2 regions of the Bacillus sp. MC1252 genome follow, and region 2 is predicted to be linked to the other one. Evidence: a T-box and tRNA genes for the amino acid it is inferred to sense, from the RefSeq annotation. Region 2 holds a T-box; the other holds one or more tRNA genes.
The links. The T-box of region 2 lies ahead of proS (proline--tRNA ligase). A T-box ahead of a tRNA ligase gene usually reads a tRNA of that ligase, here a tRNA-Pro.
Positions count from the first base shown of each region.

Region 1 (14,588 bases), 1.2 Mb from region 2:
TGTGCCTCTGCAATTTATTCGACGCATTTCTTGGCAGCTCGTCCACAAAGTGAAAAGCAGCTGGCCATTTATACTTGGCTAAATGCGACTGACATAAAGCATAGAGCTCATTCTCAGGTATCTTATGGTCTGTCACAAGAAAGGCAGCAGGTACCTCTCCCCATTTATCATCATATATACCCGTCACTCCGGCTTCTTTTACATACGGATGTGTTAAGAGAACCGCTTCAATTTCCGCAGGATAAATATTCTCTCCACCAGAAATAATTAAATCTGAACGTCGGTCGAGCACAAATAAAAACCCTTCCTCATCCACATAGCCAATATCCCCTGTTTTCAGCCAGTCTTGATCAAAAGCAGCAGCGGTTTCTTCTTCACGGTGAAGGTAACCTTTCATTACATTTGCACCTTTGACCATAATTTCACCATGCTCAAAAGGTCGACAAGTGCGTTCTCCACTTTGAATCTTCAGTTCACATCCAAATAGAGGTTTTCCCGCAGATCCAAGCTTTTCTACACTAAATTCAGGCGCAAGTGTCACAATTTGTGAGCAGGTTTCCGTCATACCGTACGATTGAAACACAGGAAAGCCCTTCTCTTTGCTCTCTTGAAGCATTGCATACGGCGCAGGTCCTCCGCCTAATAAAAGACAGCGTAAAGAAGACGGACATTCTTCTAGCCTGCTTAATAAACGGGATAACATCGTTTGAACAACTGATATCATTGTCACACGATGCTGTTCAATTGAATCCTTTATTTCATCAACGTCAAATTTTTGATGAAGCACGACGGTCATGCCATATATAACAGATTTAAATAGAGCTGATAAGCCGCTTATATGAAAAAGGGGCAGCGCAATGAGCCAGCGGTCGTTCTCTCTGATGCCTACATTCAATGCAGAGGAAACAGCACTATGAAAATGATTGCCAAACGTTTGCTCCACCCCTTTTGGACGCCCTGTCGTTCCAGATGTATACATGATGGTCGCTGTTTCATTCAAATCAAAGTCTTTCTCGATTTTCTTTTCATGATCTTGATCAGCTTCAGGTAAAGTTTCCATTGTATAAACAGGTAAATCACCATCATGATCCTTCGCATAAACAGGTTCTGTTAATAAAACCTTGGCTTTTGAATCTACAAGCTGATAGAGTCTTTCAGTTTTTGTTAACTTATTGTTCAATAGCACGATTTTTAATCCTAATAAAAAACAAGCATGAACAAGCATCACCATTTGAGGATGATTGTTCATCAAAAGCGCAACCGTCTCCCCTTTTTTCAGTGATGTACGTGCAAGTCTATTTGCAAGCTCATCTACTTCAAAGGCTAATTCGCGAAATGTCCACTTTTTATCTTGATAAATGAGCGCGACTCGGTCTGGCGTTAAATAGGCACGGTGCAGCAGCCAATTGGGTTGCTTCATCATGACACCTCCTTTTCGTAAAAGAAAACAGCTTAGTCTGATGCACTAAGCTGTTTTCATTCATATCATTGAATCAAGGGAAACGCGGGAACTGACCGAAGTCCGGCTTGCGTTTTTCCTTAAAGGAATCGCGTCCTTCTTTTGCTTCATCTGTTGTGTAATAAAGAAGTGTCGCATCCCCTGCAAATTGCTGAATCCCAGCTAATCCATCCGTATCTGCATTAAATGCAGCCTTCAAAAATCGTAAAGCAGTCGGGCTCTTTTCTAGCATTTCCCCACACCACTTCACTGTTTCTTCTTCAAGCTGCTCTAATGGTACAACTGTGTTGACAAGTCCCATATCAAGCGCTTCTTGTGCATTGTATTGACGGCATAAGTACCAGATTTCTCTCGCTTTCTTATGACCAACAATACGTGCAAGATAGCCTGAGCCATAACCAGCATCAAAGCTGCCTACTTTTGGTCCTGTTTGTCCAAAAATGGCATTGTCTGCTGCAATTGTCAGATCACAAACGATATGAAGAACATGTCCCCCGCCAATCGCATAACCTGCAACCATCGCAATGACTGGTTTTGGAATGACACGAATTAAACGCTGTAAGTCTAATACGTTTAGACGCGGAATTTGATCGTCTCCTACATAGCCGCCATGGCCGCGTACTTTTTGGTCTCCACCAGAACAGAATGCTTTACCTCCAGCACCTGCAAGTACGATCACACCAACATCAGAATTATCACGAGCGCGTGAAAATGCATCAATTAATTCACTGACGGTCTTTGGTGTAAACGCGTTATGTACATGTGGACGGTTAATGGTGATCTTTGCAATCCCATGATACGTTTCATATAAAATTTCGTCATACTGACGCTCAGTTTGCCATTCAATAGCCATCAATATTTCCTCCTTTAATCTTGCGCTAAAATAAACTCACTTACTATTTTACCAAAAAAATGTGGCTGTTCCACATGAACTGTATGCCCTACATGCTCTGCCAATGTTAATTGACTGCCTTCAAGCTCCTGCTGCATACGTTTGGCGATATGACAGAACTTTTCATCAAGCGTTCCGCATATGAACAAAACAGGCAGTTTGATATGCTTTAGTGCCTGCCACATAGACGGCTGTGAACCTGTTCCTATGCCTTCTAGGCTGCGAGCTAGCCCAAGGGGATTGGATTTTAGCCTTCCCTCTCTCAGTTGAGCCAGCCTGCCCGCTGATAAGGATTTCTGCGAAGCAAACAGCGGAATGTTCTCCCAAAAATCCACAAACTGAGTTAAGCCTTCATGTCTAATCTTTTGAGCCAGCTGATGATCCTGCTTTAGCCTTGTCATCCGCTCCTTGAAAGAGTGAATTCCTGGAGAAGTACTCTCAAGAATCAGTTTGTTTACACGTTCTGGATAACGGGAGGCAAATGATAAAGCAATACGCCCTCCCATAGAATATCCGAGAATATTCACTTTGTGAAGCTTTAATTGATTTAAAATCTCTGCAAGATCCGCCAGCTGCTGCGACATCGCATATCTTCTCACGCTTTCTGGCGAGTCCGTGCGGCCATGACCAAGCAAGCTGACCTGAATCAATCTTGTATTCTCCATATAGGCATTCAAGAACTGCCAAGAGGCTGCACTCCCTGTGAAACCGTGTAAGCATAACGTGGCATTCTCAGCCGATGGGTTTTGATCCACCACCTCATACGCCACACCATCACGCATTCGTATTATGAGAGAAGGCATTCTTTTTTCACTTCTCCTAAAATCTCATCCATCATCTGGCGGTGCTTGGCTACACGGGAATGCCGGTCTGTTTCAATTTCGATTAAATGAAGGCCAGGCTCATGTATATGCGTCATGTACACATCGTGTAATTCTTGCTTCGTTGTTGGCTTCGAATAGGTTCCCCCATACAGCTTCGATGCATACTCAAAATTCAGCCCAGTCGGCGTACCGAAGAGTTTCTCATAATACGGTTCATCAGATGCCTGCGGAAGGAAAGAAAAGATTCCTCCACCATCATTGTTTAACAAAACAACCGTCAGTGGAATTTCCATCAGCTTAGCGGCAAGAAGCCCATTCATATCATGGTAAAAAGACAAGTCTCCAATGACCAGGGTGATCGGTTGTTTCAAAGCCGCATACGTTCCAAGTGCTGTGGACACAACGCCATCAATGCCGTTTGCCCCGCGATTCGCCAGCATATGAAAAGATTTCGACTGGGTTTCAAAAAATGTATCCACATCACGAATCGGCATACTATTTCCGATAAAAAGCACACTCTCCTTTGGCAAGAGGTGTTGAAGCTGACGATACACATTTCCCTCGAATGTCAGGTCCTCATCAGAATATTGGGCTGCATGCGTTCTAAAAGAAGAATTGACACGTTGCCAGCAGTTTAAGTAATTTGTATCCTCTCGTTGATCCGCTCTATTTAAGACTTCACCTACAAAAGTAACCACATGACTTTCAATCACGTATGATGCACTTAATCCAGGATCACGAAAACCTCCGCCAGCATCTACCACAATCTGCTTCACTTCTGCATGCTTTTCCAACCACTTGAATAAAGTCTTAGACACAGGCATCGGTCCAAAACGAATCACCATATCAGGCAATAGATGCTGCTGTAATGCTTCATCTTTCAATAAAGAGTCATACGCATCGATAATCAACCCTTCATTTTCATGCCCATTTCGTAAATGAGAAAGCGGGTCAGCTAAAATGGGAAAATGAAAGGCTTTCGAAAGACGTAACACTGCCTCTTGCTCTTCCTTCGTATGAAGTTCACCAGCAACAATCAGCCCTCTTGTGGATTGGTTCAGAATTGACACTAATTCAGACATGACATGATCGTTTGGGAAAGCCTGACCTGCTGCTAATACTTTTTTCGTTTCTTTTGCTTCTCTATGAAAAGGATCAATGGACAGATCAGGTACCAATGGTTCTCTCAGTGGCACATTGACCTGAACAGGTCCTTTAGGCTCCTGCTTTGAGATGTGACTTGCTCTAGCGGCAGCAGTCTGTACATACCGCAGCATCGTTTGACTTTCTTCAGGCAATGCTAAGTCTGTGAACCATTTAACAAACTTACCGAATAAGAATTGCTGATCAATCGCTTGAGGAGCCCCAACTTCCCTCAATTCGTGCGGCCGATCAGCAGTTAAAACAATGAGTGGTACCCGGGAATAATGAGCCTCTACAATGGCTGGGTAAAAGTTAGCAGCTGCCGTACCTGATGTACAAATGAGCAGCACTGGTTTTTGACTCGCTTTCGCAAGACCCAGCGCATAAAAAGCAGCAGACCGTTCGTCCACTAACACATGGACATGGATGTCTTGATGGGCAAGAGCCAGCATCGCAAGCGGGGTTGAACGGGAACCAGGACAGACAACCGCCTCCTTCACACCACCTTGTACAAATTCATCCATCAATCTGCCAATATATGTTGTCATGATGTGATTATTCAATCGGACGACCTCCAAGAGCAGACAGCATTGGTCTTAATTTCACTTGCGTTTCCTCGTACTCCTGCTTTGCAAGGGAATCCTCGACAATTCCGCAGCCAGCGAACAAACGAACATGTTCTTCCTCAATAAGACCTGACCGAATCGCTACAGCAAATTCTCCGTTGTCCTGAGAATCGATCCAGCCAACCGGTGCGGCATACCAACCACGTTTCAGCGGTTCAATTTCACGGATCACCTCAACCGCCTTTTCCTTCGGATATCCTCCTAATGCTGGCGTTGGATGGAGCTGCTCTATTAATGAAAAGAGGGAACAGCTGCTTTTGATTTCTCCTACAATCGGTGTAAATAAATGCTGAATGTTTTTTGTTTTATAAAGACTTGGTTGATGAGGTTTATGCACGTGGTGGCAGTTTGCCTCAAATGCTTGCTCAATCATATTGACGACAATTCGATGTTCAATCAAATTCTTCTCATCGTGAAGCAGTTCCTCACCTAATGCTTGATCTTCGATTTCATCTTTCCCGCGTACAATGGAACCTGCTAAGCATGATGAAAAGACTTCATCACCGCTTTTTTTGACTAAACGTTCCGGTGTGGCCCCAACAAACGCTTGTCTTCCCTGTTCTATAGCAAATACATAACTCGTCGTTTGGTGCTTTAATAATTCTGCTAATAGTGGAGCAAGTTCAATTTGATTTTTATAGTGAAGCAAGACTTCTCTTGCTAAAACAACCTTTTCATATTCGTTCGCACGAATGTGCTCTGTCGCTTCATGGATCGCCTTCATCCATTCCTTCACATCCAGCTCTTCCATATGAACTAGCTCAGCTTGTCCATCAGTTCGTACCGGCAATGTCTCGAAACGAGAAGCTTTCTGTTCTAACTCTTGAATGAGCTGATGAACATTCCCGTCCACCTGCTTCCATTCATTGATCGTAAGAAACGTGCCTTCTGTTGAGACAGTCAGCATCATAGATGGCACAAAAAGATGAGCCTCGCCAAATGCTTCCCAGTGACGCGCCTTCTCTTCATACGGATCAAATGAAAATCCTCCAAATAAAAGCGGACCAACAGCCGCATGCTTTAACTCCTTCTCATCATGAAAATGGAACATGTGTTGTTTTAGCTGTTCCCATTCATGATGAACTGTCTCGAATCGTTCCGTGCCTTGCTCAGATGATTTAATGACGGCCGCTCTGCCAAGTCCAGAAAATATCATTTGGCTTTCTGGATCAGACCAAAAAAACCGCTCGCCTAAAAAATCCGCTTCGCCGCTTTGGAAAAAGGCAAGAGGATCCAGATCGTCAACTCTTCTGGAGTAGCTTATCAAAACAGCATGGTTGACGTTATTCGCTTCTTCTAATGTCGCAAGCGCTTCCTGCCGGAAAGTACTTTGCACTGTTGTCACCATGATACATTCCTCCAAAATCCATGAAATAACATAAAAAAATAAAACCATCATGTGAAAAATACATGAACATTCGAGTATGTCGAATGACCTGTTTTTCTATTATAAACCTTAACAGATGAACTTAGTAAAGAAAACAGCTTTTAAAACCTCGAATCCTTATTATATCACGCTTTCAAGATTTTTTCGCTCCCGCTTATCGAAACGAGAGCATCTAAAGAAAAATGGCAAGATTTGTCCCAAGATTAAGCTTTCTCTCTATATGGCAACGATTAGCAAACATCTTTTTCAGGTTTCATCGCATCAATATATTGACACCTTTTTGAACTTTGCTAAACTGGAATTTGGACGTGTACGTATTTTTTTATTTAAAGGAGTATATTTTATGCAGCATCAATCGATAACAGATCAGCTTTCACCGATTAAGCCTGATAAGAACTGGCGGATTTGGTGGAATTTATTACGACCGCATACATTAACAGCCGCATTTATTCCCGTTACTTTAGGAACTGTTCTAGCACTTCCGAGTGGTCAAATACATGTTGGCCTATTTTTAGCTATGCTATTTGCATCTATGTTTATCCAAATTGCAACGAACATGTTTAATGAGTATTTTGACTATGTTCGCGGGTTGGACAATGAGAAATCTGTCGGCATCGGCGGCGCCATTGTTAGAAATGGTGTGAAGCCAAAAACAGTTCTCAGCCTCGCTTATGCATTATTCGCACTCTCTCTATTCCTTGGGATTTATATTTGCATGATGTCTAGCTGGTGGATTGCACTTATAGGACTTATTTGTATGGCAGCAGGCTATTTCTATACCGGTGGACCTGTACCAATTGCTTATACACCATTTGGAGAACTTGTGTCAGGTGCTTTTATGGGATTAGGAATCATCCTTATTAGTTTCTATATCCAAACAGGAACACTGACGTCAACAGCTGTTCTCGTGTCATTGCCGATTTCTATTTTAGTTGGAGCCATCTTACTGTCGAACAATATCCGGGATTTAGACGGCGATAAGGAAAATGGACGTAAAACACTTGCTATCCTTGCTGGACGAAAAGCTGCAGTGAACATTCTACTTTCCATGTTTTTGGTATCATACGTACTCATTTTTGTTTATATCCTCACAGATATCATTGGCCTTTGGAGCCTTCTTGTTTTACTCAGTGTGCCGAAAGCATATACAGCCATTAAAGAGTTTAAGCAAAAAGAAAAGCCAATTGAATTAATGAATGCCATGAAGTCTACAGCTCAAACCAATACATTTTTCGGTTTCCTGTTAACGATCGCATTGATATTACAATATTATATTGCGTAGCATACAACGCCTGCAGCCGCAGGCGTTTTTTATGAGGAATTGCTTCAAATTGGAACAAGTCTTACATGCAAAATTGCTCATACTAACAATATGTTTGATATGAAAGGATGATCGCATTGTTGTCTAAAGACGAATTACATCATTTGAAGCAGAGACTTCTCGATGAAAAACAAGAAATTGAAGCCAATAGCCATGACGATGAACAAAAAGTATCATTTCCTTATGATGCAGTCGGAGAACTGTCTGCCTATGACAACCATCCTGGAGACCAAGGAACAGAACTGTTCGAGCGCGGAAAAGATATTGCCTTAAACAGTTTGGCACATGAACATTTGTCAGACATCAATGAAGCACTCCAAGCAATCGCAGACGGCTCTTATGGTGTGTGCAAGGTATGTAAAGCCCCTATTCCTAAAGAACGCTTAGAGGCCTTGCCTACCGCCGTCACATGCACAGAGCATTCAAAAGAGCAGACCGTTTCACAAAATCGTCCCATTGAAGAGGATTTGTTAAATCCACCATCAGGACAATTTGAAAATGAAGAAAGTGCTGCCTACGATGGAGAAGATGCATATCAAGACGTAGAACGCTACGGCAACTCTGATACCCCGTCCGATATGGAATTTCCTCCCGAGACATACGATGATGTGTATACACAATCAGAAGATGAAGATTATGTTGAAGACTATGAAGGATTCGCAGCTGCTGATCTCGAAGGAAAAGCAAGCAAGGTGTATCCGAATAAAGCACACGAAGCCTATGAAGATGCATTAGATGAAGAAGGCGTCATGACGGTGTTTGGTGACTTGAAGCCGTACGAAGAAGAACCTTATACAGAAAAAAATCAATAGGCCCCTCATATTGGGGGCTTTATGTTTATATCATGTAATAATTGGGAAATCACTTTAAGAGTGAATTTGATTGGAGGAGATTCTTGATGGCTAGAAAAAGTATCATTTGGGCGATTATCGTCTTCTTTATTACATACGCACTATTCTCTATTGCAGGGTTCTTGTTCCCTATTGACAGAGAATGGTATGATGCATTAAACAAACCGGAATGGACACCTAGTGGGGGTGTGATTGGAGCTGTGTGGGCTGTCTTATTTGCTCTCATCTCGTTGTCCGCAGCGATTATTTATGGGAAGTATGGATTTCAAAAAATCACTTTACCGTTTTGGATTCTTTTTCTTTTAAATTATGTCTTCAATCAAGCCTTTAGCTTTTTTCAATTTACACAAAAAGATTTGTTTGCCGCTACCATTGACTGCCTGCTTGTTGCACTGACAGCACTCGCACTTGTCATCGTCTCACGTAAGCTCAGTAAAGTCGTTTCTATTTTACTAATCCCTTATGTCTTATGGGGATTCTTTGCGACATACTTGTCTTATACGATCTATTCCATGAATATGTAAAAAAAGACCGCGATGATGGCGGTCTTTCGTTTTGATGAAAATAAAAAAGAGATCTTTCATAGATCTCTTTTAAAAATGACCCGTACGGGATTCGAACCCGTGTTACCGCCGTGAAAGGGCGGTGTCTTAACCGCTTGACCAACGGGCCAGATAAATGGCGGAGAAGGAGGGATTTGAACCCTCGCGCCGCTTGCGCGACCTACACCCTTAGCAGGGGCGCCTCTTCAGCCACTTGAGTACTTCTCCATTTTGGCTCCGCAGGTAGGACTCGAACCTACGACCGATCGGTTAACAGCCGATAGCTCTACCACTGAGCTACTGCGGAAGATCATGGTGGGCCTGAGTGGACTCGAACCACCGACCTCACGCTTATCAGGCGTGCGCTCTAACCAGCTGAGCTACAGGCCCATGAACGATATACAAATGGAGCGGGTGATGGGAATCGAACCCACGACATCAGCTTGGAAGGCTGAGGTTTTACCACTAAACTACACCCGCAAAAATATGTATGGGGCGATTGATGGGAATCGAACCCACGAGTGCCAGAGCCACAATCTGGTGCGTTAACCACTTCGCCACAACCGCCATACTGTCAATATTTATTTGTAAAAGTGGCTCGGGACGGAATCGAACCGCCGACACACGGATTTTCAGTCCGTTGCTCTACCAACTGAGCTACCGAGCCATGTATTTCATTTAAAAATGGCGGTCCGGACGGGACTCGAACCCGCGACCTCCTGCGTGACAGGCAGGCATTCTAACCAACTGAACTACCGGACCAATATAGAGATAAGAAAAAAATTTGGTTGCGGGGGCAGGATTTGAACCTGCGACCTTCGGGTTATGAGCCCGACGAGCTACCGAACTGCTCCACCCCGCGATGATATGGTTTTTAAAAAATATGGCGGAGGAAGAGGGATTCGAACCCCCGCGGGCTTTGACACCCCTGTCGGTTTTCAAGACCGATCCCTTCAGCCGGACTTGGGTATTCCTCCGTATAGATGGTGGACCTTGTAGGACTCGAACCTACGACCGGACGGTTATGAGCCGTCTGCTCTAACCAACTGAGCTAAAGGTCCTTTATAGCGGCGGAGGGGATCGAACCCCCGACCTCACGGGTATGAACCGTACGCTCTAGCCAGCTGAGCTACACCGCCATGATAAAAATAATCCTTTAAGAAGTGGAGCCTAGCGGGATCGAACCGCTGACCTCCTGCGTGCAAGGCAGGCGCTCTCCCAGCTGAGCTAAGGCCCCATAAAAGATGGTCGGGAAGACAGGATTCGAACCTGCGACCCCTTGGTCCCAAACCAAGTGCTCTACCAAGCTGAGCTACTTCCCGATCTTAATGGCGCGCCCGAGAGGAGTCGAACCCCTAACCTTTTGATCCGTAGTCAAACGCTCTATCCAATTGAGCTACGGGCGCTTATTGTATAATGCCGAGGGCCGGACTTGAACCGGCACGGTAGTCACCTACCGCAGGATTTTAAGTCCTGTGTGTCTGCCAATTCCACCACCCCGGCGTGGATGGTATAAGCGGAAGACGGGATTCGAACCCGCGACCCCCACCTTGGCAAGGTGGTGTTCTACCACTGAACTACTTCCGCATTACAGGATTTCTTTATTTTGTTTGGCTATGCGGGTGAAGGGACTTGAACCCCCACGTCATAAAGACACTAGATCCTAAGTCTAGCGCGTCTGCCAATTCCGCCACACCCGCATGAAAATGGTGAGCCATGAAGGACTCGAACCTTCGACCCTCTGATTAAAAGTCAGATGCTCTACCAACTGAGCTAATGGCTCGCTTTAAAAGCGACTTGTCTATCTTACCATATGAAAGTGGTGCCGGCAAGAGGACTTGAACCCCCAACCTACTGATTACAAGTCAGTTGCTCTACCAGTTGAGCTACACCGGCTTTATCTATCCTAACATTATGTAAGAATAAATATGGTGGAGGATGACGGGCTCGAACCGCCGACCCTCTGCTTGTAAGGCAGATGCTCTCCCAGCTGAGCTAATCCTCCACTATGTAGGAATCTCTCGATCCGACAAAGATTATTATATACAGGTTTTACTCATTTGTAAAGGCTATATTAAAAAAATTTTATTTCATTTTTCGTTACGCATTTCTTTTCATAAATAATAGTCATTTCCCCTGTCAAAACTGCTGCAATTCAATGTTTATCAGCTAAACCTCTCCACTCTTTATTCTCTTTAAAAACATTCAATTCCTTCTGAAATATCAGCTCCCCATCATTTTTATACTTTAATGATATAGATATTCCTTATAGTTCATTGATAGGCGTAATATATTAATGAAATAGCAATAGGCTTATACATTTCCATTTAAATGAATTTGTATGCAGTGTCTTAGACAACCTACTACTCTGTCTCTCTATTGTTTTTTCCATAGACAAGGTTTCAACACGCTCAATGTGCTTTCTTCTTGTTTTCAAAGCGTTTCGCTTGTAAATGAGGTGACGCTGCCATCGTTCATTAAACAAATGAAATCAGATAGACTTCCTTTCAAGTACCACAAAAAAGATCAGTTCCGTCTGGAACTGATCCTTAGAAAAGCTTGGCGGCGTCCTACTCTCACAGGGGGAACCCCCCAACTACCATCGGCGCTGAAGAGCTTAACTTCCGTGTTCGGTATGGGAACGGGTGTGACCTCTTCGCTATCGCCACCAAACCTGATGGAGAGAATGTTCTCTCAAAACTAGATAACAACGTTCAAACTTCACATTAGAATATAGGTTAAGTCCTCGATCTATTAGTATCTGTCAGCTCCACGTGTCACCACGCTTCCACCTCAGACCTATCAACCTGATCATCTTTCAGGGATCTTACTTCCTTGCGGAATGGGAAATCTCATCTTGAGGGGGGCTTCATGCTTAGATGCTTTCAGCACTTATCCCGTCCGCACATAGCTACCCAGCGATGCCCTTGGCAGAACAACTGGTACACCAGCGGTGCGTCCATCCCGGTCCTCTCGTACTAAGGACAGCTCCTCTCAAATTTCCTGCGCCCGCGACGGATAGGGACCGAACTGTCTCACGACGTTCTGAACCCAGCTCGCGTACCGCTTTAATGGGCGAACAGCCCAACCCTTGGGACCGACTACAGCCCCAGGATGCGATGAGCCGACATCGAGGTGCCAAACCTCCCCGTCGATGTGGACTCTTGGGGGAGATAAGCCTGTTATCCCCGGGGTAGCTTTTATCCGTTGAGCGATGGCCCTTCCATGCGGAACCACCGGATCACTAAGCCCGACTTTCGTCCCTGCTCGACTTGTAGGTCTCGCAGTCAAGCTCCCTTGTGCCTTTACACTCTGCGAATGATTTCCAACCATTCTGAGGGAACCTTTGGGCGCCTCCGTTACATTTTAGGAGGCGACCGCCCCAGTCAAACTGCCCACCTGACACTGTCTCCCTGCCCGATAAGGGCAGCGGGTTAGAAGGTCAATACAGCCAGGGTAGTATCCCACCGATGCCTCCACCGAAGCTAGCGCTCCGGTTTCCAAGGCTCCTACCTATCCTGTACAAGCTGTACCAACATTCAATATCAGGCTGCAGTAAAGCTCCACGGGGTCTTTCCGTCCTGTCGCGGGTAACCTGCATCTTCACAGGTACTATAATTTCACCGAGTCTCTCGTTGAGACAGTGCCCAGATCGTTGCGCCTTTCGTGCGGGTCGGAACTTACCCGACAAGGAATTTCGCTACCTTAGGACCGTTATAGTTACGGCCGCCGTTTACTGGGGCTTCAATTCGCACCTTCGCTTACGCTAAGCGCTCCTCTTAACCTTCCAGCACCGGGCAGGCGTCAGCCCCTATACTTCGCCTTACGGCTTCGCAGAGACCTGTGTTTTTGCTAAACAGTCGCCTGGGCCTATTCACTGCGGCTTCTCGGGGCTTTAACACCCTAAGAAGCACCCCTTCTCCCGAAGTTACGGGGTCATTTTGCCGAGTTCCTTAACGAGAGTTCTCTCGATCACCTTAGGATTCTCTCCTCGCCTACCTGTGTCGGTTTGCGGTACGGGCACCTCTCACCTCGCTAGAGGCTTTTCTTGGCAGTGTGGAATCAGGAACTTCGCTACTAAATTTCGCTCGCCATCACAGCTCAGCCTTTACGGGAAACGGATTTGCCTATTTCCCAGCCTAACTGCTTGGACGCGGATATCCAATACCGCGCTTACCCTATCCTCCTGCGTCCCCCCATTGCTCAAATGGTGAGGAGGTGGTACAGGAATATCAACCTGTTGTCCATCGCCTACGCCTTTCGGCCTCGGCTTAGGTCCCGACTAACCCTGAGCGGACGAGCCTTCCTCAGGAAACCTTAGGCATTCGGTGGACGGGATTCTCACCCGTCTTTCGCTACTCATACCGGCATTCTCACTTCTAAGCGCTCCACCAGTCCTTCCGGTCTGGCTTCACAGCCCTTAGAACGCTCTCCTACCACTGTTCGTAAGAACAGTCCGCAGCTTCGGTGATACGTTTAGCCCCGGTACATTTTCGGCGCAGAGTCACTCGACCAGTGAGCTATTACGCACTCTTTAAATGGTGGCTGCTTCTAAGCCAACATCCTGGTTGTCTAAGCAACTCCACATCCTTTTCCACTTAACGTATACTTTGGGACCTTAGCTGGCGGTCTGGGCTGTTTCCCTTTCGACTACGGATCTTATCACTCGCAGTCTGACTCCCAAGGATAAGTCATCGGCATTCGGAGTTTGACTGAATTCGGTAACCCGGTAGGGGCCCCTAGTCCAATCAGTGCTCTACCTCCGAGACTCTTACCTTGAGGCTAGCCCTAAAGCTATTTCGGAGAGAACCAGCTATCTCCAGGTTCGATTGGCATTTCACCCCTACCCACACCTCATCCCCGCACTTTTCAACGTGCGTGGGTTCGGGCCTCCATTCAGTGTTACCTGAACTTCACCCTGGACATGGGTAGATCACCTGGTTTCGGGTCTACGACCACGTACTCATGCGCCCTATTCAGACTCGCTTTCGCTGCGGCTCCGCATCTTCTGCTTAACCTTGCACGGGATCGTAACTCGCCGGTTCATTCTACAAAAGGCACGCCATCACCCGTTAACGGGCTCTGACTACTTGTAGGCACACGGTTTCAGGATCTATTTCACTCCCCTTCCGGGGTGCTTTTCACCTTTCCCTCACGGTACTGGTTCACTATCGGTCACTAGGGAGTATTTAGCCTTGGGAGATGGTCCTCCCGGATTCCGACGGAATTTCACGTGTTCCGCCGTACTCAGGATCCACTCTGGAGGGAATGACATTTCAGTTACAGGGCTGTTACCTTCTCTGGCGGGCCTTTCCAGACCTCTTCGCTTATATCATTCCTTTGTAACTCCGTATAGAGTGTCCTACAACCCCAAGAGGCAAGCCTCTTGGTTTGGGCTGTTCCCGTTTCGCTCGCCGCTACTTAGGGAATCGCATTTGCTTTCTCTTCCTCCGGGTACTTAGATGTTTCAGTTCCCCGGGTATGCCTTCTCATACTCTATGTATTCAAGTATGGATACTACTCCATTACGAGCAGTGGGTTTC
Region 1 is NZ_CM166369.1:2,722,964-2,737,551, forward strand. Features, by position in the region: gene ACYH0L_RS13970 (o-succinylbenzoate--CoA ligase) at 1-1,423, opposite strand, end outside; gene menB (1,4-dihydroxy-2-naphthoyl-CoA synthase) at 1,494-2,312, opposite strand; gene menH (2-succinyl-6-hydroxy-2,4-cyclohexadiene-1-carboxylate synthase) at 2,327-3,154, opposite strand; gene menD (2-succinyl-5-enolpyruvyl-6-hydroxy-3-cyclohexene-1-carboxylic-acid synthase) at 3,139-4,881, opposite strand; gene ACYH0L_RS13990 (isochorismate synthase) at 4,874-6,292, opposite strand; gene ACYH0L_RS13995 (1,4-dihydroxy-2-naphthoate polyprenyltransferase) at 6,675-7,613, shown strand; gene ACYH0L_RS14000 (TraR/DksA C4-type zinc finger protein) at 7,730-8,464, shown strand; gene ACYH0L_RS14005 (TspO/MBR family protein) at 8,551-9,027, shown strand; tRNA gene ACYH0L_RS14010 (tRNA-Glu) at 9,104-9,175, opposite strand; tRNA gene ACYH0L_RS14015 (tRNA-Ser) at 9,183-9,273, opposite strand; tRNA gene ACYH0L_RS14020 (tRNA-Asn) at 9,278-9,352, opposite strand; tRNA gene ACYH0L_RS14025 (tRNA-Ile) at 9,359-9,435, opposite strand; tRNA gene ACYH0L_RS14030 (tRNA-Gly) at 9,452-9,525, opposite strand; tRNA gene ACYH0L_RS14035 (tRNA-His) at 9,537-9,612, opposite strand; tRNA gene ACYH0L_RS14040 (tRNA-Phe) at 9,640-9,712, opposite strand; tRNA gene ACYH0L_RS14045 (tRNA-Asp) at 9,731-9,807, opposite strand; tRNA gene ACYH0L_RS14050 (tRNA-Met) at 9,831-9,907, opposite strand; tRNA gene ACYH0L_RS14055 (tRNA-Ser) at 9,930-10,022, opposite strand; tRNA gene ACYH0L_RS14060 (tRNA-Ile) at 10,030-10,106, opposite strand; tRNA gene ACYH0L_RS14065 (tRNA-Met) at 10,111-10,184, opposite strand; tRNA gene ACYH0L_RS14070 (tRNA-Ala) at 10,210-10,282, opposite strand; tRNA gene ACYH0L_RS14075 (tRNA-Pro) at 10,291-10,367, opposite strand; tRNA gene ACYH0L_RS14080 (tRNA-Arg) at 10,375-10,451, opposite strand; tRNA gene ACYH0L_RS14085 (tRNA-Leu) at 10,463-10,548, opposite strand; tRNA gene ACYH0L_RS14090 (tRNA-Gly) at 10,561-10,632, opposite strand; tRNA gene ACYH0L_RS14095 (tRNA-Leu) at 10,663-10,745, opposite strand; tRNA gene ACYH0L_RS14100 (tRNA-Lys) at 10,753-10,828, opposite strand; tRNA gene ACYH0L_RS14105 (tRNA-Thr) at 10,866-10,941, opposite strand; tRNA gene ACYH0L_RS14110 (tRNA-Val) at 10,975-11,050, opposite strand; rRNA gene rrf (5S ribosomal RNA) at 11,603-11,718, opposite strand; rRNA gene ACYH0L_RS14120 (23S ribosomal RNA) at 11,780-14,588, opposite strand, start outside.
Region 1: it encodes a tRNA-Pro, which carries the amino acid that the T-box ahead of proS (proline--tRNA ligase) is inferred to sense. The anticodon was not compared.

Region 2 (14,588 bases):
ACCGCTGTCGCTTCAAGAGACTGAACCTGTTCAAGCGTGGCTTTTGCACCTTTTACATACATCTCTGTCACATCAGTTCCATGCACATCGACAACAGAGGCAATGCCCTGTAATACATCATATCCATCGCCACCAATGATTTCTGCTGGAGGCCTTGGCGTGGAGAAGCCGCCTAGCAGCTCGGGGCAAACCGTGACTGCCTTTCCCTCCTGAACAAGCTCCTCGATTCGCTGATCTAATCGATGGCTGCTATTATAACGGACCTTCAAACCAGCAAGACAAGCGCTGACGACTATCACGTATGTTCCTCATTTCTATGGATTGAGCGTTTTTTGCTGACCGAAAAATAGATACTTAACGGCAAACAGAATATCGTGTACCCCAAAAAAGGCAGAGCACAATACAAAGCAGCAGCCCAAATCGACCCTTCCACTCCTGTAATGCCAAAAAAATAAACAAATAATAGCAAGCTGACAAACAATCCAACGAACGGCATGATGAACATGGACTTTTTAAAATTTTCTATCATTTCTTTCTCCAAAAAGGCTCCCTCCTTTTGATCATGATTACGAATAACGTCAATATATGTTAATTTTACCATAAAAAAACCGAAATCATCTAGTATGTAGGATGGTTTCGGTCTTTTTTTATCTATATCTTTTCCTTCCAAGCCTTTAAGAAGCGTTCGATCACTTGTAATTCGTCTTCATTAAACTGATGGAGGAATTCTAAATAGGATGTGACTGCTTTTTCATGGAGTTCATCATGCAGCGCCGCCAATTGCGCCCCTTTTTCTGTCAATGAATAATAGACCGATTTCTTATCACCTTGCCGGTGGCAATAGTCCACCATGCCTTTTTCAATTAGTTTTTTCACCGCCTTTGTAATGGCTGGCTTTGATAGTTTCAGTTGTTGAGATAGAAATGTATTATTTGATTCGTTTGGATTGGCTTGAATCATCGATAAAATGTGAAGCTGTGTGAGTGTCCAATCTTGCTTGAGTGTATCAGTCGTGGTAATCAGTGGATCTGTTGGATCATTCCGTCTCTTTTCCCTATGCATAATCAGATCTTGAATCGCTTTTAATACAATCTGCTCTTTTGTTTCCATCTGAACCTCCACTCTTAACTGGTTAATAAAATGGTACTAATAATCAAGAGAGGAGTCAAAAGAAATGTGTATGTCAGAAAAAGAACAGGCCATCGGACCTGATAAATGTATGAACTTTTCTACTAGATTACACGATATGAAACTGCATGTTTTCCTTTTAGCAAAGGAGTTGAAGAGATACCTTCTCTTTTGCTCGCAAATTAATGATGCAGACCTATCGTTTAAAAATGAATGTACATTCATTTATTCCTTTGATACATTTAAAAAAAGGAGTTGAAGGAAAGATGATTCAACCGGGCGATCAATTTCAAACAAGCAGAACCTATACACACGAAGACGTGATTCAATTCGGCGAAATGACAGGCGATCTCGGCAAACACCATACCGAGCTGGATGACCGGGGGAGGCGAGTGGTTCACGGCTTTCTCACAGCAAGTCTGGCTACTAAGCTTGGCGGTCAGTTTCATTTTATTGGTCAAGACATGACATGTACCTTCATCCGCCCCGTTTATACAGGTGATACCATTACCTGTCAGATGACCGTCACAAAGGTGGAACCCCTTGAACAATATGACCGTGTCCACCTTTTTTCTCGCTATATCAACCAGCATGGAGAAAAAGTGGTTACTGGTAAAAGTGAAGGTGTGATTTTGAAATAGAATAAACATCAAAAAGCTGCCTAATCATAGACAGCTACAGCGTGTAGACAAACCCTCGCATTCTTTGTCAGGTCTGCGCGCCGGTGCTCACGAATGTCAAATTCACTCCGCGCCGGTGCTCGTCCTTCCTAGACTTCAAAGGTTTTCAATCACGCTGAAAAGAAGACAAAGGGCTAAAATAAAGATCATTTTAGCCCTTTGTCAACAATCTGAAGCTGCCTAATCATAGGCAGCTATTCAGCATGATTCTGACGATCCATATAAAGTGGCGGTCTCTTCAACGAAATCACCGCACAGCTAAAGGCAATCAGCACAAACACTGCACCGAATTTAGCCAAATCAACGGATGAACCGGTCATCGTAAATATGACACCGCCCACTGCTGATCCGATCGAGATGCCAATTTGCAAAGCCGATGTATTTAAACTTTGCTGAATATCAGACGTCACCGGGTCTGTTTGAATCAAATAGCTTTGCAAAGCAGGCGTCAGTGCCCAGCTAAGCGCTCCCCATAGGACAACCATCACCATAAAGAGCACAAACACACCCGCTGTATAAGGAATGATAAACATCACAGCCGCAAACGCTATTGTCACAAGCAAGATGGCTTTCCCTGAACCCAGTTTGTCACTAAGCCAGCCGCCAAAACCATTTCCGCCAATAGACGCAAGCCCGAAGACCAAATAACAAATACTAATCCAAAACGGGGTCATATGCAGAACTTCCATTAGAAATGGGGTGAAATAAGAATAAAGCATATAATGGCCCGCAAGCATAAACAAGCTAATCAAGTGTGCACTAAAAATTTTCGGATGCCCTAATGAACGAATCTGCTCTCTAAGAGGAGTGACTTTTTCAACTGGCATTTTTTCCAATAGAAAATAGATCAGCACCATGGATATGGCAGATAGAATACTGATTCCTAAAAACATCACTCTCCAGCCAAAGCTCTCTGTAATAAAAATACCAATCGGTACACCGAGAACAAGTGAGGAACTAATGCCAATAAAAATCAGACCTAACGCTTTAGCCCGATGCGATGGTTCCACCAATTTGGCGGTAATCGTCAGTGATAACACCACCACAAGCGCTGTACTCATCGCAATGAACACCCTTGACATCATAACAAGGGCAAAGGTTGAACTAAAATAAGTGAACACATTTCCTAGTGTGAACACCAATAACGCAATTAAATAAAGACGCTTTCGTTCGATTTTGGCTGTGACGGTCAGCAGCACCGGTGCTGATATCGCATACACAATCGCAAATACCGTGATAAGCTGCCCAGCTGTCGCAAGAGAAACATCCAGATCCTCTGCAAGACTTGGCAAAATGCCTCCGACCACAAGCTCAACTAATCCAACCGCAAAAGTAGAAACGGCTAATAAATACACTCTCCAGTTCATGTCTAACATCCCTTCTCTATATCATGGCTTTCACTTTTGATACAGGGTGTAGACAAACAAAAAACCCTGATTACAAAAAAGGAAAGCACGCTTTTGTAATCAGGATTTATCGGATCCTGGTAGAAACCCTCAAACCATATTATTGAGGTTATACAAGTCTATTTTTTTCTTCAAATATATTAGCATAGCCTCACATAACTAGCAAGCTGCAAAAATAGAAAATTCCTGCCAATTGGAGCTCAAAGCAAAAGACCCACAAAGGCAATAAACGAACCCGCAGATCAACTTGATTTCTCCTGCATTTACAGGTAAACTGATGAAAAATCAACGAAATATGATCAACGTAGATCTGGAATAGTAGCTTGAATCGATCTTTAACAGAGAGGGAACGGTGCTGAGAAGTTCCTACTGACATCTTCAAGTGAACCTGCCGATTTAGTTCTGTTTCATACAGCGGTTCATACCGTTATCATGATCGAGTGTAAAGCTGTGCTTTAAATTAGGGTGGTACCACCAGGAATGGTCCCTAACTTAAAGCACAGCTTTTTTTGTTTTTTAAAAGGAGGAAAAATGCGATGTCAAAGAAACAATTTGTTGAGAAAATTACAAGCATGGAAGACGACTTTGCCCAGTGGTATACAGATGTTGTCACAAAGGCGCGGCTCGTCGATTATTCAAGCGTCAGAGGCAGTATGATCATTCAGCCATACGGCTTTAAAATTTGGGAAAACATTCGCGATGAACTTGACCGCCAAATCAAAGAAACCGGTCATGAGAATGTCTATATGCCGCTCTTTATCCCAGAAAGCCTGCTGCAGCAGGAAAAAGATCATATCGAAGGCTTCGCTCCTGAAGTGGCGTGGGTCACTCATGGCGGTGAATCAGCATTACAAGAAAGACTCTGCGTCAGACCAACTTCTGAAGTGCTGTTCGCTGAGCATTACAAAAACATCATTCACTCCTACCGCGATTTACCAAAGCTGTATAACCAATGGGCCAATGTCGTCCGCTGGGAAAAGACAACACGCCCATTCCTAAGAACCCTTGAATTCCTATGGCAGGAAGGGCATACATGCCATGAGACGGAGCAAGAAGCAATTGAAGAAACAGAAAGAATGCTCCACATCTACGCTTCTCTTTGCGAAGAGCTTCTTGCTATTCCTGTCATTAAAGGGAGAAAAACAGAGAAGGAAAAATTCGCTGGAGCCCGTTTCACCTATACGGTCGAAAGCCTGATGCATGATGGAAAAGCACTGCAAACCGCCACTTCTCACTTCTTCGGCAACGGATTTGCAAAGGCATTTGGCATTGAATTCTTAAACCGTGAAGGAAAACTAGAGCATGTCCAGCAAACCTCTTGGGGCTTCACGACAAGAATCATCGGCGCCATGATTATGGTGCATGGTGATGATAGAGGACTCGTCCTGCCGCCAAATATTGCGCCAACCCAAGTACGTATTGTGCCAATCGCTTCCCATAAAGAAGGTGTACTGGATCATGCCTATGAATTGAAAGATCGACTCGCCCGCATCGCACGTGCTGACATCGATGCAAGCGATAAACAGCCAGGCTGGAAATTCAACGAATGTGAAATGCAGGGTATTCCTTTACGTGTAGAAGTTGGACCAAAGGACATCGAAAAGGGACAAGTGATGCTCGCAAGACGAGACACAGGTGAAAAGCAAGCCGTCACGTTAGATGCACTTGAACAAACCATCATATCCACCCTTGAAGACATTCAGCGGACCATGTACGAAAAGGCGAAAGAACGATTACATGAAAAAACATCACACGCCCACACAATCGAAGACATCGAGCAAATCCTTTTGGAAGAAAACAGATTGATCAAAGCGATGTGGTGCGGTGACGAAGCCTGTGAAAACGACATCAAAGAAAGAACAGGGGCGACCTCACGCTGTATCCCATTTGAACAGGAATCCGTTTCTGACACATGCGTCTGCTGCGGAAAGCCTGCATCTGATATGGTGTTCTGGGCGAAAGCCTACTAATAATATGGACGAAAGAGAAGCATCCTTCACGATGCTTCTTTTTTTGTTAAAAAGAGCCAAACACCCATTGACCTCAACTACTCGATCCCCTATAATTCATATTAATATAATAGGTTTTTAAGACTTTAACTGGAGTGGTGATCTATGAAGCGCTGGCCCTCATTCTTTGCCGAACGCTGCCCTAAATGTAAAACAGCATTAGAAGTCTCAAAGTCCAATGCCCTGCAAGGCAAAGTCGTGAAAACATGCCCCAACCTTCATTATCAAAAAGAGTACCACCCAGCACTTGAAACGTTTATCGAGCACGATGACGTCAAATAAAAAAGACCAACACGTTAGAAGCAGAATCTGCTTTCCCTGTTGGTCTTTTCTTCAAAATATATCCAGCCAAATTTTGATCGCTGTCGCGGTAATCATCACGGCAAGTAGCCATTGTAAGAAGACGGCATTGATTTTCTGACCGACCTTGGCACCAATCGGAGCGGCAATCAAACTTGCCGCCATTAACACAACAGCAGGAAGGAGCATGACTTGACCCGTCAATATCTTTCCAGTAGATGCGCCTATGGCAGAAAGAAACGTAATCGCAAGTGATGACGCAATGGTCATCCGTACAGGAATTTTTAAAATAGACAGCATCACAGGCACCAAAATAAATGCCCCGCCAGCGCCTAGCACACCTGAAACACTGCCGATCACAAAAGCAATACCAGCAGCCAGCCCTTTATGAAAAATCACTTCTCCCTCTACGTCTGCACGCTGTCCTTTTTTCGGGATCAGCATAAGGATAACGGCTACAATGGCGAGCAGTCCATAGACGAGATTCATCCCTTTCTCCGGCATGAAATGTGATACATAACTGCCTAATAAGCTGCCAGCCAATATACTGCTCCCCATATATAAAATCAACGAGCGGTGTAAAAACCCGCTTTTCCGATACGCCAGTACACCACCGAGTGTCGAAAAGAGCACTTGAATGGCGCCAATCCCTGACACCTCGTGTGCTGACAGTGCCATCACACCAACAAGAGGCGGAATATAAAGCAGCATGGGATAGTTGATCACAGATCCCCCGATCCCCACCATTCCTGATAAGAAGGAACCAATACATCCGATGATAAAAAGTGTAATCAAAAACGCAAAATCCACGCTGGTCTCCTCCTTTGAAAAGGAAAAGGGGATCTTTAGCAGATACCCCTACATCCTTTAGGACCCTTTTCTCACCCAGAACTTCAGCACATGCCCTTCTTCTGTCTGCGTGATCAATTCATGTCCGCTTGACTTCACCCATGCAGCAAGGTCAGCTTTAGCTCCTTTATCAGTTGCATGTATTTCTAAAACTTGACCTTCCGCTAAGTCGTTCATTTTTTTCTTCGTTCGAATAATCGGCATTGGGCACGCAAGCCCCGTTACGTCTAACATTTGATCTGATCGCATCTGATCGCCTCTCTCTTCTTATTTTATTGAACATTATCGAATCGCACAACGGTTTGGGCCAATTTCCATTTCTCGCTGCGCTTCATCGTCTGGATTCAGCTTGCCCATATTGGTTTGCCGAATGTCTTGATAGGCGTTTGGCTGTGCAGGCAGATCCTGCGTGACCATCTGTCTAAATACGTCTTCATCTTCAATGTTCAGGCCATGATTTTCTTCAAACAGAACGCCCAGTTCCTTCCAAACGCTTCCGTCTTCATTGACCTCTTCCATGATCATGAAATGCGCAGGCAGAACAATCAAGTCTTTTGAAAGCATCGTATATCGTTCATAGAGTGTTTCTCTCAAATCACCTACCCAATCCTCCGCCATTCCAGCTAGATCAGGTCTTCCGATAGAATCAATGAACAAAATATCGCCTGAAAGAAGATATTGATCGTCCACGATAAAGGATGTTGAACCGATCGTATGGCCCGGTGAGTAAAGGGCGTGAATATCAATCGTCGCCGCTCCAATCGTCACACGCTGTCCTTCTTCAAGGTGGTTGTACTCAAACGTCACCTCTTCTGCATCCTTTGGCGGCAGCCAGTAGATGGCCCCAGTCTGTTCAGCCAGCTTTTTCCCGCCTGATATATGATCCGCATGAAGGTGTGTATCAAACACATGCGTCACCGTGACATGATGCTTTTTAGCAAAATGAAGATAGACATCTGTCATTCTCGCTGCATCCACAATTGCGGCTTCTCCATTTGACATGATCATATAGGACAGGCAGCCCTTGCCCATCCGCACAAATTGATACAACTCTCCACCACCAGTTAAATCACCTATCTTCACTGGCTCTAGATGTTCACTCCACGCCTTCATGCCGCCCTGTAAATAATGGACAGACCTGCCCGCCTCTGACAGCATCTCCGCTACCATAATGGAGGAGCCCTCTTTTGCACAAACCACCAGCACGTCTCGGTCACTCGGTACTTTGTGTAAAATATCCTCTACGCCATCAAGCAGGTCAAAGTAAGGTGCATTGACATATTCAATCGCTTCTCCTTCAATCTTCCAGTCCTGAGCATCTGCCTCATTTCGTACATCTAACAAAAAGAGCGGCTCTTTGTGGATGACCTTTTTTGTTAACTGTTCTGCCGTCATTGCCTTTACAGTCATGTTTGATTCAGCTCCTATTTTTCAATCTGTCCTGTCCAGCTGTTCATGCCTGGCACTACATTGATCAATTGATGAAATCCTTTTTCTTTTAACTTTTGTGCGGCTAATTCGCTTCTTCTGCCTGAATGACAGATAAGGTAAATGAGTGTCTCACGGTTCAATTCTTCAGCACGATCTTCAACCTCGCCAAGCGGGATATGAACAGCACCTGGAATATGCCCCGACTCGTATTCATCCGGCTCTCGTACATCTAAAATAAACAAAGGCTGACCTTCTTCTACCTTCTGTTGAAAGGTGTGCAAAGACATTTCCGAAATCATTGGCTGCCCACCCGCCTGTGGAGCGCCGCCCTTTCGGATCAAATGATGGAGCACCTGTCCTTCTATTTTTGTTCCTAAAAATTCGTGACCTGCACTTTTTGACCAAGTCGCTAGATCCGCTGTTGACCCTTTATCGGTTGCTTGCACTTCAAGCACATCACCTGGCAATAGCTCGTTCATTTGTTTTTTTGTTTTCACAATCGGCATCGGGCATGCCAGTCCTTTTGCATCTAAAATCGCCGTTGGTTGCTGCATCATATTTCCTCCTTTATATAGGGGTGGGGGTATATTTTTAAGCCTATTACGCCTTTGAACGCCAAGCATTCATGCCACCCTTGATATTCGTAATATAGGTAAATCCCTGCTTTTTCAATATTTTGGCTGCCTGCATACTTCTCATCCCGCTCTGGCATATCACATAAACCTCTTTGTCCTTCGCAAGCTGATGTGCTTGCTCTTTTAACTGAGGTAAGGGGATGTTTTGAAATCCTTTGATATGGTTTGTTTGAAATTCTACAGGAGATCGTACATCAATCAGCTGTTGATCTTTACTATGCCGTTTATGCTTCATATCGGCTGCATCGATTTGTTTCACACCCCGTACGGGAAGAAAACGGCTCACCAGCAAACCGATGACGATGATGATCAAAAGTGTTTGAATCATGTGTTTAACACCTCACTAGATAAATAAATTCACATTCCCAATTTCAGCATCTGCTAAATATGCCGCTACACCAGCATATTGAATGTCATCTAATAACTCTTTCTCCTGTAATCCTAAAAGATCCATCGTCATTGTACATGCAACGAGGTTGATCTCCTGTTCCTTCGCCATATCAATGAGCTGCGGCAAGGTCATGGCGTTATGTTTTTTAATCACGTGCTTGATCATTTTCGGCCCCATTCCTGCAAAATTCATCTTTGACAGCCCCATTCGATCAGCCCCGCGCGGCATCATTTTGCCAAACATTTTTTCTAAAAAGCCTTTTTTCATTGGCACCATGTCATCCTTACGCAAGGCATTTAGTCCCCAAAAAGTATGAAAAATCGTCACCTCATGATCATAGGCTGCTGCGCCATTTGCAATAATGTAAGCGGCCATCGCTTTATCATAATCTCCACTAAATAAAACAATTGTCGTCCGTTTCTTCTGTTCTTCCATCATGCTCCTCCTTCAAATAATAATACCTACTGGGGTATATAAAAAGTAAAAATATATACTTATACTGGTAAGGGTATATTACAACAAGTAAAAAAATTCGTCAACCTTCAAAGGCTGAAAAATTTCTTACCGGCTTTTCACCAACAGCTCGACTGCCTCTTTCACAAGACCCTCCGTATCCTTGCCTTCTTCAAGACTTTCACGGACACATTGCTCAAGATTTGTACTCACAATCACACCCATTGCCCGATCAATCGCATTGCGTGATGCAGACAGCTGCGTCACAACTTCACGACAATCCTTTCCTTGCTCCATCATCGCAAGGACACCCTTGATCTGTCCTTCAATTCGGCGAAGACGGTTCTTCATCTGTTGATTATATTCCACCTTTAACACTCCTTTCTCTTTATCCTATGTTCAGATAGTATACCCTGAGAGGTATTTAGTCAAACTACTTGCATCTTCCTTTATAAATAAAGTAGTGAGCATATATGATAAGAATTGCATACTCCACCATAAATTGATAAAACGGAAATAATCAAATAACGAGAAATCATTCGAAGAAAAGGAGACAACTCATGACCTTACATCATTATATTGGCGCAAACAAAGAACTGCCGCTTGGTCCCTTTGGTCAAAATCCTACCTACAAACCGCTCTCTGAATTCAATATCAAAACGTTTGATAGAAGACAAAAAAAGGCCAAAACCTATCAAAAAGAGGAGCCATTGATGACAGTATTCGAAACGGAAGAAGATTTTGCTGGCATTCACATTGCTCATGTAGATCCCGTCTATGAAGCGGTAAAAGACAAATTCACACATCCCTATATTTATGAATTAGGCATCATTCATTCCCTTCACCCTCTTTTTCTTTTTATTGAAACAGAGCTGTCAAAAGGAGAAACCATTGAAATCTACTCTTGTGTAGACGGCCTGGAAACAAAAGAAAAAGAAGATCAATTGGACGTAGAGATTGACCTAAGTAAAAAACGATTTGGGAAGCATATATATTTTAAAGAGATAGATGAACTGATGTACATGTTCGAATTGGAACACTTACAATATGTGTTGGTGAAGAAGTAAAACTCATAAATCCCCTACAATTGAAGAATCTTATAGAACATAAAATGAAAAAAGCAGGTGACCCATGCCAAACAACCAAACACCCAACCCACTCATCACTGAAAAATCACCGTATCTCCTTCAGCACGCTCACAACCCAGTTCACTGGTACCCATGGGGGCAAGAAGCCTTCGACAAAGCAAAACGTGAAAACAAACCTGTACTTGTCAGCATTGGCTATGCCACTTGTCACTGGTGCCACGTCATGGCACACGAAAGCTTCGAAGATCAACAAGTCGCCGACATCCTAAACGAGCATTTCATTTCAATTAAAGTCGATCGTGAGGAACGTCCTGATATTGATTCCATGTATATGTCCGTTTGTCAGATGATGACGGGGCAAGGCGGCTGGCCGCTGAATGTGTTTGTCACGCCTGATCAAAAGCCTTTTTATGCGGGGACATATTTTCCAAAGAGAAGTGCTTACGGACGTCCGGGCTTCATCGAGGCACTGACGCAATTACTGGATGCGTATCACAACGACCGAGATCATATCGAATCATTGGCAGAGAAGGCGACAAATAATCTGCGCATCAAATCAGCAGGACAGACAGAAAACACGCTGTCTCAAGAATCCATCCACAAAGCCTATTATCAGCTCATGAGCAGCTTTGATACGCTTTATGGCGGGTTCGGTTCTGCACCGAAATTTCCTGCACCTCATATGCTCACGTTCCTTATGCGCTATTACGAATGGACAGGGCAAGAAAATGCGTTATATGCGGTCACGAAAACGTTAGACGGTATGGCAAACGGCGGTATTTATGACCATATTGGTTCAGGCTTTTCTCGTTATTCGACGGATGAAAAATGGCTTGTGCCGCATTTCGAAAAGATGCTGTATGATAACGCCTTGCTGATGGAAGCATACACGGAAGCCTATCAGCTCACTCAACAACCTGAGTATGAAAAGCTTGTCCACCACCTCATCCAATTTATCAAACAAGACATGATAAATCGTGACGGCTCCTTTTATTCAGCGATAGATGCAGATTCGGAAGGGAAAGAAGGGCAATATTACGTCTGGTCAAAAGATGAGATCATGACCCATTTAGGCGACGACCTTGGCGCTTTATTCTGCGCGGTCTACCACATCACAGAAGAGGGGAACTTTGAAGGGTGGAACATCCCTCACACGATTTCAACCTCATTTGATGACATCAAAGCATCGTTTTTGATAGACGACAAAACCCTTCAGTCCAAGCTGCAATTCGCTCAGCACATCTTACAATCCGTGAGACAGCAGCGTCCCGCACCGCTTGTCGATGACAAGGTGCTCACATCCTGGAATGCACTGATGATCTCTGCACTTGCCAAAGCAGGAAGGGTATTTGATGCAGAGGAAGCCATCAGCATGGCGAAGCAGGCGATGTCTTTTCTAGAAACACACCTCGTCCAACATGAACGACTCATGGTCCGCTACAGAGAAGGGGATGTGAAGCATCTAGGCTTTATCGAGGATTATGCGCATATGCTTTCAGCCTATTTGTCTTTATACGAAGCGACCTTTGAACAAGACTTTCTTGAAAAAGCGAAGACCGTTGCCGAGAACATGTTTGAGCTGTTTTGGGACGAGGAAAAAGGGGGCTTTTTCTTCTCAGGATCAGATGCGGAAGCGCTCATCGTTCGAGAAAAAGAAGTGTACGACGGTGCCATGCCTTCTGGTAACAGCACCGCACTGAAGCAGCTCCTCACGTTGAGCAGAATGATCGGACGGCAAGACTGGCTTGAAAAATTAGAGCAGATGTTCAAAGCCTTTTACGTCGATGTCTCTTCCTATCCAAGCGGACACACAGCCTTTTTGCAAGGGCTCTTGAGTCAATATGCCGCCAAACGAGAAATCATCATTCTCGGGAAAAATGACGACCCGCAAAAAGAGCGGCTTTTACAGGCGCTTCGAAAACGATTCATGCCATTTGATTTTATTTTGACCGCTGAAACAGGACAGGATCTGGCACAGCTCGCACCATTTGCAAAAGATTACAAAACAATCGACGGCAGCACCACCGTGTATATTTGTGAAAACTACAGCTGCCGCCAGCCGATCACCAATATTGATGAGGCAATTGAACAATTGTTCCATTCTTGAGTTTGTCATATGATGACTGAGAGAAGTCAAAATGAGGACAAACAGATAAAAAAAATGTCAATCCGCTAACAATTCGTCTATACGGTTTTATTTTTCCTCTAAAACGGTTAGAATGCGCACTAGATGTTCTCATACCGAAGGGAGAGAAAATGATGAAAAAGGTATCATATACACTCATCGCTTGTCTGTTATCTGTTGGGCTTGCAGCCTGCTCATCAAACGATGCAAAACAGGATAAGCAGAATGATTCAGCCAAAAAAAATGAAACAACGCAGGCTGATCAAAAAGAGCAGCAAAAGCAAATGGAAGAGATGCAAAAGAAATTAGATGCACAAAAAATCGATGATCAAAAGGTCGTTGCGACCGTCAACAAAGACAAAATCACAGGCAGTGAATACAATAGCGCCTTATCAACCATTCAAGGGCAGCTTCAGCAAACAGGGCAAGACCCAACTTCTAAAGAAGGTGCAAAAGAAGTCAAGAAACAAACCATTGATGCGCTCGTAGGTCAAGAGCTCATCCTGCAAGATGCTGAAAAGAAGGGCTTCAAAGCCTCTGACAAAGAAGTAGATAAGCAGCTAAAAGAAGAAAAGAAACAATTTAAAGACAACGCTCAATTCGAAGAAGCACTCAAAAAGAGCCGACTCACAATGGACCAGTTAAAAAGTGACATTGCCGACAGCATCAAATACAGCCAATATGTCGACAAAGAAATCAAATCAGCCTCTGTCTCTGAAAAAGATGTCAAAGCGTACTATGACCAATACGCAGAACAAATGAAAAAACAAAAGCAAAAAGCACCAGAATACAAAGAGATCAAATCTCAAATTAAAAAACAGTTAGAATCTCAAGAAAAGCAGAAAGAAGTACAAAAAGAAATTGAAAAACTAAAGAAATCTGCGAAAGTGAATGTGTCCATTTAACCGCTATGAAAAAATCCGCCATTGTGCGGATTTTTTTCGTCACTTCATGAATGATTTTTCCAAAATAATGACAAAAGCCTCATCATAAACATCTCCTTCATCCGATATGATGGGAGTACAAAAGAAAGCGTTATCAATTCTTTTGTCTCTGAAAAGGTACAAGATCACGAACAGATCTCAGACTTTTTCTTCAGTCATGGACATCTACAAGAGGAGGATTTTTATGTTGAAATGGTTTAAACCCGCTCCGCATATCGACAGGCTCGATGATGCCAAAACAGACGAGACCTATAAACGGCTGCGGCTGCAAGTCTTTTTAGGGATCTTTATCGGGTATGCGGGCTACTATTTGCTGCGCAAAAATTTCGCCTTTGCCATCCCTTATTTACAGGAAGAAGGGTTCACGAAAAGTGAATTAGGCTTTGTGCTAGCGGCTGTCTCCATCGCTTATGGCTTTAGTAAATTCATCATGGGCATGATCTCGGACCGCTGTAACCCGCGATACTTTTTAGCCACCGGACTCTTTCTATCAGCCCTTATTAATATCCTATTTGTCTCGTTTCCATGGGTGACATCAAGTGTATGGATCATGTTTTTATTCATGTTTTTAAACGGCTGGTTCCAAGGAATGGGGTGGCCTCCATGCGGACGTACGATGGCGCATTGGTTTTCGGTTAGTGAACGTGGAACGAAAATGTCCATTTGGAACGTCGCTCACAATATCGGCGGGGGTATCCTTGCACCACTCATCACGTTGGGTATTGTGTTGTTTGCGACTTGGAAAAGTATCTTTTTCTTCCCTGCCATCATTGCCATTATCGTCTCCTTCGTGATCATTCTTCTCGTACGGGATACCCCGCAATCCGCTGGTCTTCCGCCAATCGAGGAATATCGAAATGACTATCCGGCACAACAATATGAAGATCAAGAAAAAGAATTAACAGTGAAAGAGATTTTATTTAAATATGTACTCAACAATAAATTCCTTTGGTATATTGCCATTGCCAACGTCTTTGTGTACTTCGTCCGCTACGGTGTCGTTGACTGGGCGCCTACTTACTTAACGGAAGCAAAGGGGTTCTCACCAGAGCATTCACGCTGGTCTTATTTTCTTTATGAATATGCGGGCATTCCCGGTACATTATTGTGCGGGTGGATCAGTGACCGCTTCTTTAGAAGCCGGCGCGC
Region 2 is NZ_CM166369.1:217,727-232,314, reverse strand. Features, by position in the region: gene ACYH0L_RS01345 (2-thiouracil desulfurase family protein) at 1-299, opposite strand, end outside; gene ACYH0L_RS01340 (hypothetical protein) at 296-541, opposite strand; gene ACYH0L_RS01335 (MarR family transcriptional regulator) at 652-1,110, opposite strand; gene ACYH0L_RS01330 (MaoC/PaaZ C-terminal domain-containing protein) at 1,395-1,769, shown strand; gene ACYH0L_RS01325 (MFS transporter) at 2,003-3,175, opposite strand; purine riboswitch at 3,252-3,351, opposite strand; T-box leader at 3,511-3,706, shown strand; gene proS (proline--tRNA ligase) at 3,751-5,184, shown strand; gene ACYH0L_RS01315 (hypothetical protein) at 5,329-5,505, shown strand; gene ACYH0L_RS01310 (sulfite exporter TauE/SafE family protein) at 5,557-6,333, opposite strand; gene ACYH0L_RS01305 (sulfurtransferase TusA family protein) at 6,391-6,621, opposite strand; gene ACYH0L_RS01300 (MBL fold metallo-hydrolase) at 6,655-7,782, opposite strand; gene ACYH0L_RS01295 (rhodanese-like domain-containing protein) at 7,797-8,357, opposite strand; gene ACYH0L_RS01290 (rhodanese-like domain-containing protein) at 8,404-8,766, opposite strand; gene ACYH0L_RS01285 (DsrE/DsrF/DrsH-like family protein) at 8,782-9,264, opposite strand; gene ACYH0L_RS01280 (metal-sensitive transcriptional regulator) at 9,391-9,651, opposite strand; gene ACYH0L_RS01275 (hypothetical protein) at 9,843-10,349, shown strand; partial or broken gene ACYH0L_RS01270 (thioredoxin domain-containing protein) at 10,414-10,905, shown strand; gene ACYH0L_RS01265 (thioredoxin domain-containing protein) at 10,990-12,477, shown strand; gene ACYH0L_RS01260 (SurA N-terminal domain-containing protein) at 12,630-13,400, shown strand; gene glpT (glycerol-3-phosphate transporter) at 13,624-14,588, shown strand, end outside.